Regions from separate parts of the Dechloromonas sp. TW-R-39-2 genome, predicted to be linked through region 2. Evidence: predicted binding sites of a transcription regulator. Region 2 holds the regulator's gene; each other region holds the start of a gene.

Region 1 (3,278 bases), 780 kb from region 2:
GGTCTGGATCGACTTGAGGACCGGCAACAGCTTCTTGCACACCGGGCAGGTCGGCGAGAGGAAGAAGAGCAACTGGCTGCGGCCGGTATGGCCACCGATGCTCAGCTTGCCGCCGCCAATCGAATCCAGTGTGAAGGCCGGAGCGACTTCACCGACTTTCGGCCCCTGATCCATCATCAGCGCCCCCATCGGTGCGACACGTTCGTAGAGGATGCCGATCTGGCGAGCCAGGGCGAGCACGACGACAACCAGGCCGAGAACCACGGCCCAGAGAAAAACGTTGGAAACAAGCATTGCTTCGTTCATGGCATTTCCTTTTCTATTTGCGAACAGCCAGCGCCAGCGGGGCGTTGGTCATCAGTTGATTGGCCGAGACATAGATGCCGACCAGAGCGAGTACGGCACCACCGACCGTCAGGTAATCGGCCCAGACCAGCGTGCGGGCAGCGCCTTCCTGCATGGCCAGGGCGACCATGCCCATGAGCAGGCCGTTACGTACGACCAGCGCCCAGGACAACGGCTGACCGGACAAGCCGCCGCAACCGCAGTCGATCTTGGTATGGCCGCGCAGGACATTGATTGCCACTGCCGAGGTCACCGTTGCCAGCAACAGCAAGGCGAGCAGACCACCGATGAAGGCCGTTTCCGGGAAGAGCAGCAAGCCGCCGGCCGCCAGTTCGACGATAGGCAGAACACCGGCCACCAAAGGCGAGAGGCGTTCGGGCACCAGACGGTAGTTGTCGACTGCTGCCGAAAACACCAGCGGGTCTTTCAACTTGTGCCAGGCGCCGACCAGCAGGACCACCGACAAGGTCGCCCCGAGCGCCCGTGTCACCACCGGATCGGAAAACAGGGAGAGAAGGGTTTCCATCACTGCACTTCCAGCTGGGTCGGGGTATCGCCAAAACCGACGGCTGCACCGACCGGCTTCAACTTGCGACCGCCGTCGAAAGCGGCAACACCGGCTTTGGCGCTATCGAAGGCAAAGACGCGCGGCGCATCGCCCTGACTGACCGCCAGCCCGGTAGCAGGGGTGGTCTTGGTGCGGCTGACGCGCGTTTTCGAAGCCAGGTCATAGACCCAGATTTCACGCGCGCCTTCCTTGTGGCTGCCTTCAAAACCCTTGGGGTGCATGCCGACATACAGCGTGCCGCTGGCCTGGTGCAGGGCAACCGGCTGATAACCGCCGGGACGCCAGCCTTTTTTCACATCGGCCTCGTTACCCAGTTTCCAGAATGTCCCCGGAACCGCAGCTTCGCTACCGACATTGACGGTCACCGCATTGCCCTTGTAGGAAACAAAATGGTAGTTGTCGCCTTCCTGCGCAGCCGAAACGAACAACGCATCCTCGTCCGGGTCGAAGAACTTGATGCTCTTCTTCTTGCCGACCGGATTTCCGTCGTTATCCAGCGAAATGGTCAGCATCGTGCCGTCGCCGCACAAGGTCGAGAAACGGTTGGCGGTCTGCGCCGGATAGACGATGTAGCAACCCGGCGTCTGAATTTCGGAAATCTGTTTGCCGGTCTGGCGATTGACGATGCTGACCGAGGTTGCCGGCGTGGCGTTCTGGACGATGATGAAGCGACCGTCGGCCGAGGTACGCAAGGTGCCGCGATACGGCAGCGCCTGGGCGTGGCGGGCGGCGTAGGGAATTTCCTCCTTGAGCGCCAGGGTCTTGGCGTCATAAACGAGAATTTCCTCGATCCGCTCGCCACGATTCAACTTGCTGTAGTACGTCGTCACCACATAGATTTCACTGCGGTCAGGCGACAAGGTAGTCTGGGCGAACATGCCGGTAGACACCATGCCCTCGACCTTCAGGGTGCGCCCGTCGATCACCGTCAGTTTGCCGTCGGCCAGATGCGGTAGCGCGACATCGGTGTAGTACAAGCGGTAGGGATGGGCCGGCGCCAGCTTGCCGACCGTGATCTCATCGACCGGCAACTCGGCATGCGCGGGTAGCGCAGCCCCCAGCACTGCCAGCAGGGAAAGTAGAACTGCTCTCTTGGGTATCACCAGCGACCTCCTTTTTGTTATCGAATCTGGACCAGAACCGAAGCGAAGTGACACTCCGGCGGATGGCTCAAATTGTTGTCTCTGGGAGGGAGAAGGCGGTATCCGAAATCGGAACCGAAATCCCGGAAACTGGCTATGCAGTATCCGGAATCGGAAAAGTCGTCATTTCAAAGATGAAATTCTTGACCTGAAACAAGGTCGGGCCGACCAAAAAATGACCTGAACCGAAACTCGGATCAGGTCATTCAGCTACCAGGCAAATAACCGACTAAAACGCTGAGTCAATTGCAGCCAGGCCAATTGGCACAGCTTGTGCTGAAAACACAGGGCAATGCGAAACAAAACCACCAGCCATCAATCAAAAATCACACAACAGCATGATTTTCAAAGAAAAATATAAATCAGGAAGCGGACCTCAAGCGCCAAATCCGGTGCATTTCACTTTCTCGATGCACCAATCCGACATGCAAACCAGGCACAAAATCGATCAACAGCAAATCCTGAATATCCGGAATCGGAAAAATCAGATTGTCACTATTCAAGATTGATTCCACTAAACGAAATTTCTCTACTATCCTTAAGGGCATAGTGTTCGATCTGCCAGTTGATCGCACTGAACAGCCCGATGACTGAAAGTGTGTTTGTATGTCCCACAGCGCCGCCACCCAATACTCATTTCAAAATCGCATTACACGCGACTCGGATGAGCACGCCGAAGCACTGAAGGACTGGGACCAGGTCTACGATCAGTTATCGCCCGGCAACTTCGAAGGCAAGGTCATCGACCTGCGTTTCAAGGGACTGCAGATATTTCGCGAAACAACCAATCGTTCGGTCTCGCAAAGCGGCAGTTCGTGGAATGGCTGTTTCGTTGTTGGCATCCCGGTCAGCATGAAAGGTACCGGCCTGTTTGCCCGCCAGGTACTGACCCACGATTCAATGCTCACCTTCCACAGCGACCAGGAGTTCTCGCTCACCTCGCCCGAATACTTCGATGTCGTTGCAGTGGCGATTCCGGAAGCAACATTGCTCAATGCACTGAATCCCGATGCTCACGACCAGTTGCGCCATGTTTTTCCCAAAGCACCGACCGTCATGGTGGCCGAACCGCAATTGATCGACGAATTACGCAGTTGCCTGCTATCGATTTTCGATCCGGCCAGTTTTGAACCCGCCCTGCTCCGCTATCCGCAGGTACAGCGCGCCATGAGCTCCGCCGTGATCGGGCATCTGGCCGAAGTCCTGCACGCCTCTAGTCACGC
Region 2 (3,278 bases):
CTGTCGTGGCGGGGGCCAATCTGTGGCGCCCCTTGCGGCTCTCGGCCATGTTGCATAGTGGGCTGACGCTGGGCACGTGCCTGCTGGCTGGCGGCTTCTATTTCGGAAGCCCGTTGTTGCTCAGCGTTGCGGCCGGGGTGCTTTTGTTGACGGCACTGCTGATTCTGGGGGCGACAACTCATGCCCTGATTGGTGTCCGATCCACCAGCCCGACGATTCTTGGCTTGAAGCTTGCGCTGGCCGGGCTGGCTGGCGTGGTCGGACTTGGCGTGCTGATGGCTTGGGGGCTGGCTCATGGCTGGCCTTTGCCGCTGCCTATGCTGGCTGATTTGCATGCAGCCTGGGGGCTCGGGGCTTGGGCCGGCGTCCTGTTGGCAGCCATTGCTTATGTGGTTGTGCCGATGTTCCAGCTGACGCCAGGTTATCCCGCACGTCCGGGCTGGCTGTTCCCGTGCTGCATGTTGCTCATCGTCCTGCTTTGGAGCGGTGCCGTATTTTTCGATATACCGAACATGATCCGCGTCGTCCAGGGAATAACCGCATTGCTCGGCCTGGCTTTTGCCGGGCTGACCCTGCGTCTTCAACTCAAGCGTCGGCGGGCGAGGGCTGATGCCACTTACCGTTATTGGCAAATCGGTTTGGCGGCCAGCATTTTTGCACTTTTGATGTTGTTGACCGCAGCAATGTGGCCGGCTGCTTCGGAGATCGATGGCTGGACCCTGTTTTTTGGCATCACATTGCTTGCTGGCGGATTTGTCCCTTTCATCATCGGGATGCTCTACAAGATTGTTCCATTCCTTGCCTGGCTTCATTTGCAGAACCAGGGGCAAGCCAAGGTGGTTGCGCCGAACATGAACAAGATCCTGTCTGATGCCGACATGCAGCGGCAGATGAAATGCTATGCGCTGGCCGTGGTGCTTTTGCTCGGTGCCGTGCTTTTCCCGGAATGGCTGGCTCGTCCCGCCGGGGTGGCCTTTGCATTGGCCAATGGCTGGCTCGGATTCAACTTGAGCCTCGCTATTTCCCGCTATCGCAAGCATTCGGCTGAAATAGCGCTCAAGCTGGCGGCTCGGTGATGAGTTATCTGGCACTAAAGCACATACACGTTACGTGCGTGTTGCTCAGCGGTCTTGGCTTTTGTCTGCGGGCAATCTGGATGCTTGCCGATTCGTCCTTGCTGAAGCATCGCTTGGTCAGGCTGCTGCCCCATCTTGTCGATACGACCTTGCTCGGGAGTGCCGTGCTGCTGGCTATATCAAGTGGGCAGTATCCGTTTGTAAACGGATGGTTGACCGCGAAATTTCTCGGGCTGCTGGCTTATATCGTCTTTGGAACGTTTGCCCTCAAGCGGGGCAGGACAAAGGCGATCCGCGCTATGTTTCTGGGTTTCGCGCTGCTCGCCTACGCCTACATCATCAGTGTTGCGCTGACGCGTAATCCGCTGCCCGGCTTGTAGTCAGTCAGTTGGGATGATGATTCATCAGGGCTTTCAGCCCGTTAACATTCAAGATCCGGATATGTTTTTGCTGGACGGCGATATGGCCTTCTTCTTGGAATCGGGAGAAGGCGCGCGAAACCGTTTCGAGCTTGAGGCCGAGGTAGCTGCCGATTTCTTCGCGCGTCATGCGCAGGTAAAACTCGGCGTGAGAAAAACCACGTGCCGTGAATCGCTGCGAGAGATTGAGCAGGAAGGCGGCCAGTCGCTCTTCGGCGCGCATGGTGCCGAGCAGCATCATTACGCCGTGGTCGCGGACGATTTCGCGGCTCATGACCTTGTGAAAATGGTGCTGCAAGGTATGAATTTCACGCGACAGGCTTTCCAGTTGCGAAAACGGAATGGCGCAGATTTCACTATCTTCGAGGGCGATCGCGTTGCAGGTGTGGTGTTCAGTGCTGATGCCGTCAAGTCCGAGCAGCTCGCCAGCCATCTGGAACCCGGTCACCTGATCCCGGCCATCCTCAAGCAGCACATCGGTTTTGAAGAAGCCGCTACGGATGGCGTAAATTGCATCGAATGTTTCTCCGGCCCGGTAGAGGTGGTCGCCACGCTTGATGCGGCGACGGGTCGATACCAGGTCATCCAGGCGTTCGAGCTCGTCAATGTTGAGTCCGAAGGGTAGGCAGAGTTCGCGCAGATTGCAGTTCGAACACGCCGTCTTGATGACCGAAAGAGAAATTTCCTGTGAAGCTGTTTGTTGGGGCATCATCAACCTGCGTTCGCTTGATCCATGTCAACCATGATTTGGCACCATCCGAACATAATCCGTGCAACTCTTGGTGGTATGTTTAATGAATTTCGCAACTGAAAACCTCGTATTCGATCCTCAGATCATTCGCCGCTTCGACGTCAACGGCCCCCGCTACACTTCGTATCCGACGGCCGATCGTTTCGTCGAAGCTTTCGATTCGGACGCTGCCAAACTGTGGCTCGGCAAGCGCAACATCGGCGGTATCAGCCGTCCGCTGTCATTATACTTCCACATACCGTTCTGTAACACTATCTGCTATTACTGTGCCTGCAACAAGATCATTACCAAGGATCACGGGCGCAGCGCCAAATACCTGAAATACCTTGCCAAGGAGCTTGCCCTGCAAAGCGCCAGCCTGGACGGTCAGGACGGCGAGCATGAAGTGATCCAGCTGCATTGGGGTGGCGGTACGCCGACTTTCCTGTCGCATGACGAAATGCGGCAACTGATGAGCGAAACCCGCAAGCATTTCAAGTTGCTCGATGGCGGTGAGTACTCGATCGAAGTTGATCCGCGCAAGGTCGATACGGCAACCGTGGCTTTGCTTGGTGAACTGGGTTTCAACCGGATGAGTGTCGGCGTCCAGGACTTCGACGAACGTGTTCAGATTGCCGTTAATCGCGTCCAGACCGAAGAAGAAACGGCGAATGTGATCAATGCCGCGCGGGCCAACGGTTTCAAATCAGTTTCGGTCGATTTGATCTACGGCTTGCCGCATCAGTCGGTCATGGGATTCAACCGGACACTGGAACGTGTTCTGGCCATGGATCCGGATCGCCTGTCGATCTACAACTATGCGCACATGCCGAGCCTGTTCAAGCCGCAGCGCCGGATCGCCGAGCCGGATTTGCCATCGGCCGATACCAAACTGCAAATTCTTGCCCTGGCGATCAAAAAGCTGACCGAAGCTGGCTACGTCTTTATCGGCATGGATCACTTTGCCAAACCGGATGATGAGCTGGCTGTGGCTCAGCGTCAGGGGCGCTTGCATCGCAATTTCCAAGGCTATTCAACCTACGCTGACTGCGA
Region 3 (3,278 bases), 1.4 Mb from region 2:
CTTGAGCAGATTCTGGTAGCCAGGGTTGTAGGAAACAACCAGCATGAAATTGTCCGGTGCTTCCAGCGTTTCACCGGTCCGGTCGATCGGCAGGATACGGCGATCATCAGCCAATGGGTGCAGCACGACGGTGGTGTCCTTGCGTGCTTCGACCACTTCATCGAGGTAGCAGATACCGCCTTCACGTACGGCACGGGTCAACGGACCGTCGGACCAGTAGGTGCCGCTGTCCGAAATCAGGTGGCGGCCAACCAGGTCGGCCGCCGTCAGGTCATCGTGACAGGCGACGGTGTACAGCGGCAACTTGAGGCGGGCAGCCATGTGCGCCACAAAGCGCGTCTTGCCACAGCCGGTCGGTCCCTTGATCAGCAGCGGGAGGCGTTGCTTGTAGGCGTGTTCGAACAGTGCGATTTCGTTGCCGGACGGTTCGTAGAAAGGTAGTTCGTTCATTTGAGAGAGATCCAGTAAGCCAAGAGTATCAGGCTGGAAACAAAAATCAGCCAGCCTTCGAGCAGCAGGCGCCACATCAGGGGCGCCTCGCGCAGTTCCATGAAATCGAGAATGACCAGCCGGCCTTTGATAAAGGCGATGAGCAGCATGGTGACAATCGCCCAGGTGCCGGCTGCGCCGACTTCGCCGAGATACCAGGTCAGCGCCGTGGCGACAAGAAGAACGAGCCAGGCTCGATGGGCGGGGTTGTTAAGCAGGTGACTCATCAGCGCATCACATAAACAAGCGGAAAAAGAATGATCCACAGCAGATCGACCATGTGCCAGTACGCCGCGCCGCTTTCCAGCCCGTTGGCGTTTTGGCTGGTGTACGCACCCTGACGTGCCTGGAACCAGAGGACAGCAAGAATCACCATGCCGAGTATGACGTGCATGAAGTGAAAAAAGGTTAGTGAAATATAAAACATGTAGAAAGTATTGGTCGACATTGAAATGCCGGCGCCAAACTTGGCCGCGTACTCGAATACTTTGACGACCAGAAAACCGCCGCCGCAGAGGAAACCGAGCAGGATGTTGCGTGCCACGGCAGGGCTGTCGTCACGATGTGCTGCCTGGACTGCGAGTACGACAAACCATGAGCCGGTGATTAACAGTACGGTATTCAGCGCTCCGGCGTTCCGGTCCAGCGTCTGCTGGTAAAGATTGAACAGTGCCGGATCGTGCGCCCGGGCAAAGGCGTAGGAGGCAAAAAAAACGGCAAAGGCCAGCATTTCTGCCAGGATGAAAAACCAGATGGCAAGATCGCCGGGGAGTTTTCTGGCAGGAGCTGGACCGGTTGTCGTGCCGGTGATGGTCTGTGTTTCACTCATGCGACTATGGTAGCGGCAGGCGCATCAGCGGAACTTGATATGGCCCAAAAATGGAAAAAGGCGCAGACCTTTCGATCTGCGCCTTTGGCTAGCGTGCTAGCGGAGGAGAGGGCTTATGCAGCCTTTTCTTCCTTGCCGCCAACGAAGAAGCTGGCGATATAGATGATCAGACCGATCAGGAAGACCACACCGGCCCATTCACGCATCCAGTAGAACAATGCGATCTTGTCCTGAGCCACCATGAACGGCAGCGGCGTGTCGGAAACACGTTGCAGCCAGACCTGGAGGATACCGGCGGCGGTCAGGAACAGGGTGATGAACACGATTGCCGTGGTCATCAGCCAGAACGACCACATTTCCAGCACTTGCGACTTGTTGCTGTTGGCAGCACGGCCGCGCAGGATGGGCATGGCGTAGGAGATCATCATCAGGTTGACCATGGCGTAGGCGCCATAGAAAGCCATGTGACCGTGAGCAGCGGTGATCTGCGTGCCGTGGGTGTAGTAGTTGACCGGAGCCAGGGTGTGCAGGAAGCCCCACACGCCAGCGCCCAGGAAAGCCATCACGCCGGTACCCAGAGCCCACAGAACGGCGGCCTTGTTCGGATGTTCGCGACGACGACGGTTTACCATGTTGAAGGCAAAGACGGTCATGGCGAAGAACGGAATCGGTTCCAGAGCGGAGAAGATGGAACCCCACCACTGCCAGTATTCCGGCGTACCGATCCAGAAGTAGTGGTGACCCGTACCGATGATGCCGGTGATCAGCGTCAGGGTGACGATGACGTACAGCCATTTTTCGATCACTTCACGGTCAACACCGGTCGTCTTGATCAGCACGAAGGCCAGGAACGAGCCGAGGATCAGTTCCCACACGCCTTCTACCCAGAGGTGCACCGTCCACCACCAGAAGAACTTGTCGAGAACGACGTTCGCCGGGTTGTAGAAGGAGAACAGGAAGAAGACAGCCAGACCCCATAGGCCGAGCAGCAGCACGATCGAAATCGAGGTCTTCTTGCCCTTCAGCACCGTCATGGTGATGTTGAACAGGAATACCAGTGCCACGACGACGATGCCGAGCTTGGTCGGCAGCGGCTGTTCGAGGAACTCGCGACCCATCGTTTCGAGGATGTTGTTGCCGGTCAGTTCAGCCAGCGTGGCATACGGGACGGCCAGATAGCCGACGATCGTTGCTGCACCAGCGACCAGGAAGATCCAGAACATCAGCAGCGCCAGTTTCGGGCTGAACAGTTCGGTCTCGGATTCTTCCGGGATCATGTAGTACGCGCCGCCCATGAAGCCAAACAGCAGCCACACGATCAGCAGGTTGGTGTGGACCATGCGGGCCACGTTGAACGGGATGGCGGGGAACAGGAAGTCGCCGAGCACATACTGCAGGCCAAGAATCAGGCCGAACAGGATTTGACCGACAAACAGACCGATTGCCGCGATGAAGTAGGGTTTTGCAACCGCTTGGGATTTGAATTGCATGTTCAGTATCTCCTCTCGATCAGCCCTGGCTGTTAGGCGGCCAGTTAGCATCGTTGATCGAATTGACGTGCTTCAGGAAGGCCACGATGGCATCCAGTTGCTCGTCGGTGAAGTTGAACTGAGGCATGCTGCGGCGACCCGGGATGCCATCTTTCGGACGGCTCTTGATGAAGGCTTTGACGCCTTCGTCACCGTAGCGAACGATTACATTGCCCAGTTCAGGGGCAAAGTAGGCACCTTCACCCATCAGGGTGTGGCAACCGATACAGTTATTGACTTCCCACAGCTTCTTGCCTTCGACGACTTGTGGCGTAATGTTCTGCCGCATGTCACGTTTGGGAAGTTGCGAATGGGTATCGAATGACAGCGCAAGGAACAGCAGGAAGAAGAACGTCGTCCCCCCGTAGAAAATGTTCCGCGCCATCGATTTGGTGAAAGCGCCACTCATTGTTTTTCCCCCTTTCGGAAAT

What was found. The regulator FNR, encoded in region 2, switches genes on or off when oxygen is low (the NO sensors DNR and NnrR bind a similar motif). The targets are predictions, from matches to a motif close to TTGANCTAGNTCAA.
Region 1: the regulator FNR is predicted to act here: its motif matches at 2,199-2,212, upstream of GBK02_RS00320 (amine dehydrogenase large subunit).
Region 3: the regulator FNR is predicted to act here: its motif matches at 1,353-1,366, upstream of GBK02_RS06310 (cytochrome c oxidase subunit 3 family protein).

The regions. Positions count from the first base shown of each region.
Region 1 covers NZ_CP045202.1:65,789-69,066, forward strand. The annotation lists gene mauD (methylamine dehydrogenase accessory protein MauD) at 1-306, opposite strand, end outside; gene GBK02_RS00315 (MauE/DoxX family redox-associated membrane protein) at 320-871, opposite strand; gene GBK02_RS00320 (amine dehydrogenase large subunit) at 871-2,016, opposite strand; gene GBK02_RS00325 (helix-turn-helix domain-containing protein) at 2,662-3,278, shown strand, end outside.
Region 2 covers NZ_CP045202.1:2,744,812-2,748,089, reverse strand. The annotation lists gene GBK02_RS13330 (hypothetical protein) at 1-1,076, shown strand, start outside; gene GBK02_RS13325 (SirB2 family protein) at 1,076-1,456, shown strand; gene fnr (fumarate/nitrate reduction transcriptional regulator Fnr) at 1,461-2,207, opposite strand; gene hemN (oxygen-independent coproporphyrinogen III oxidase) at 2,290-3,278, shown strand, end outside.
Region 3 covers NZ_CP045202.1:1,330,732-1,334,009, forward strand. The annotation lists gene GBK02_RS06300 (CbbQ/NirQ/NorQ/GpvN family protein) at 1-450, opposite strand, end outside; gene GBK02_RS06305 (cytochrome C oxidase subunit IV family protein) at 447-716, opposite strand; gene GBK02_RS06310 (cytochrome c oxidase subunit 3 family protein) at 716-1,318, opposite strand; gene GBK02_RS06315 (cbb3-type cytochrome c oxidase subunit I) at 1,432-2,808, opposite strand; gene GBK02_RS06320 (cytochrome c) at 2,828-3,256, opposite strand.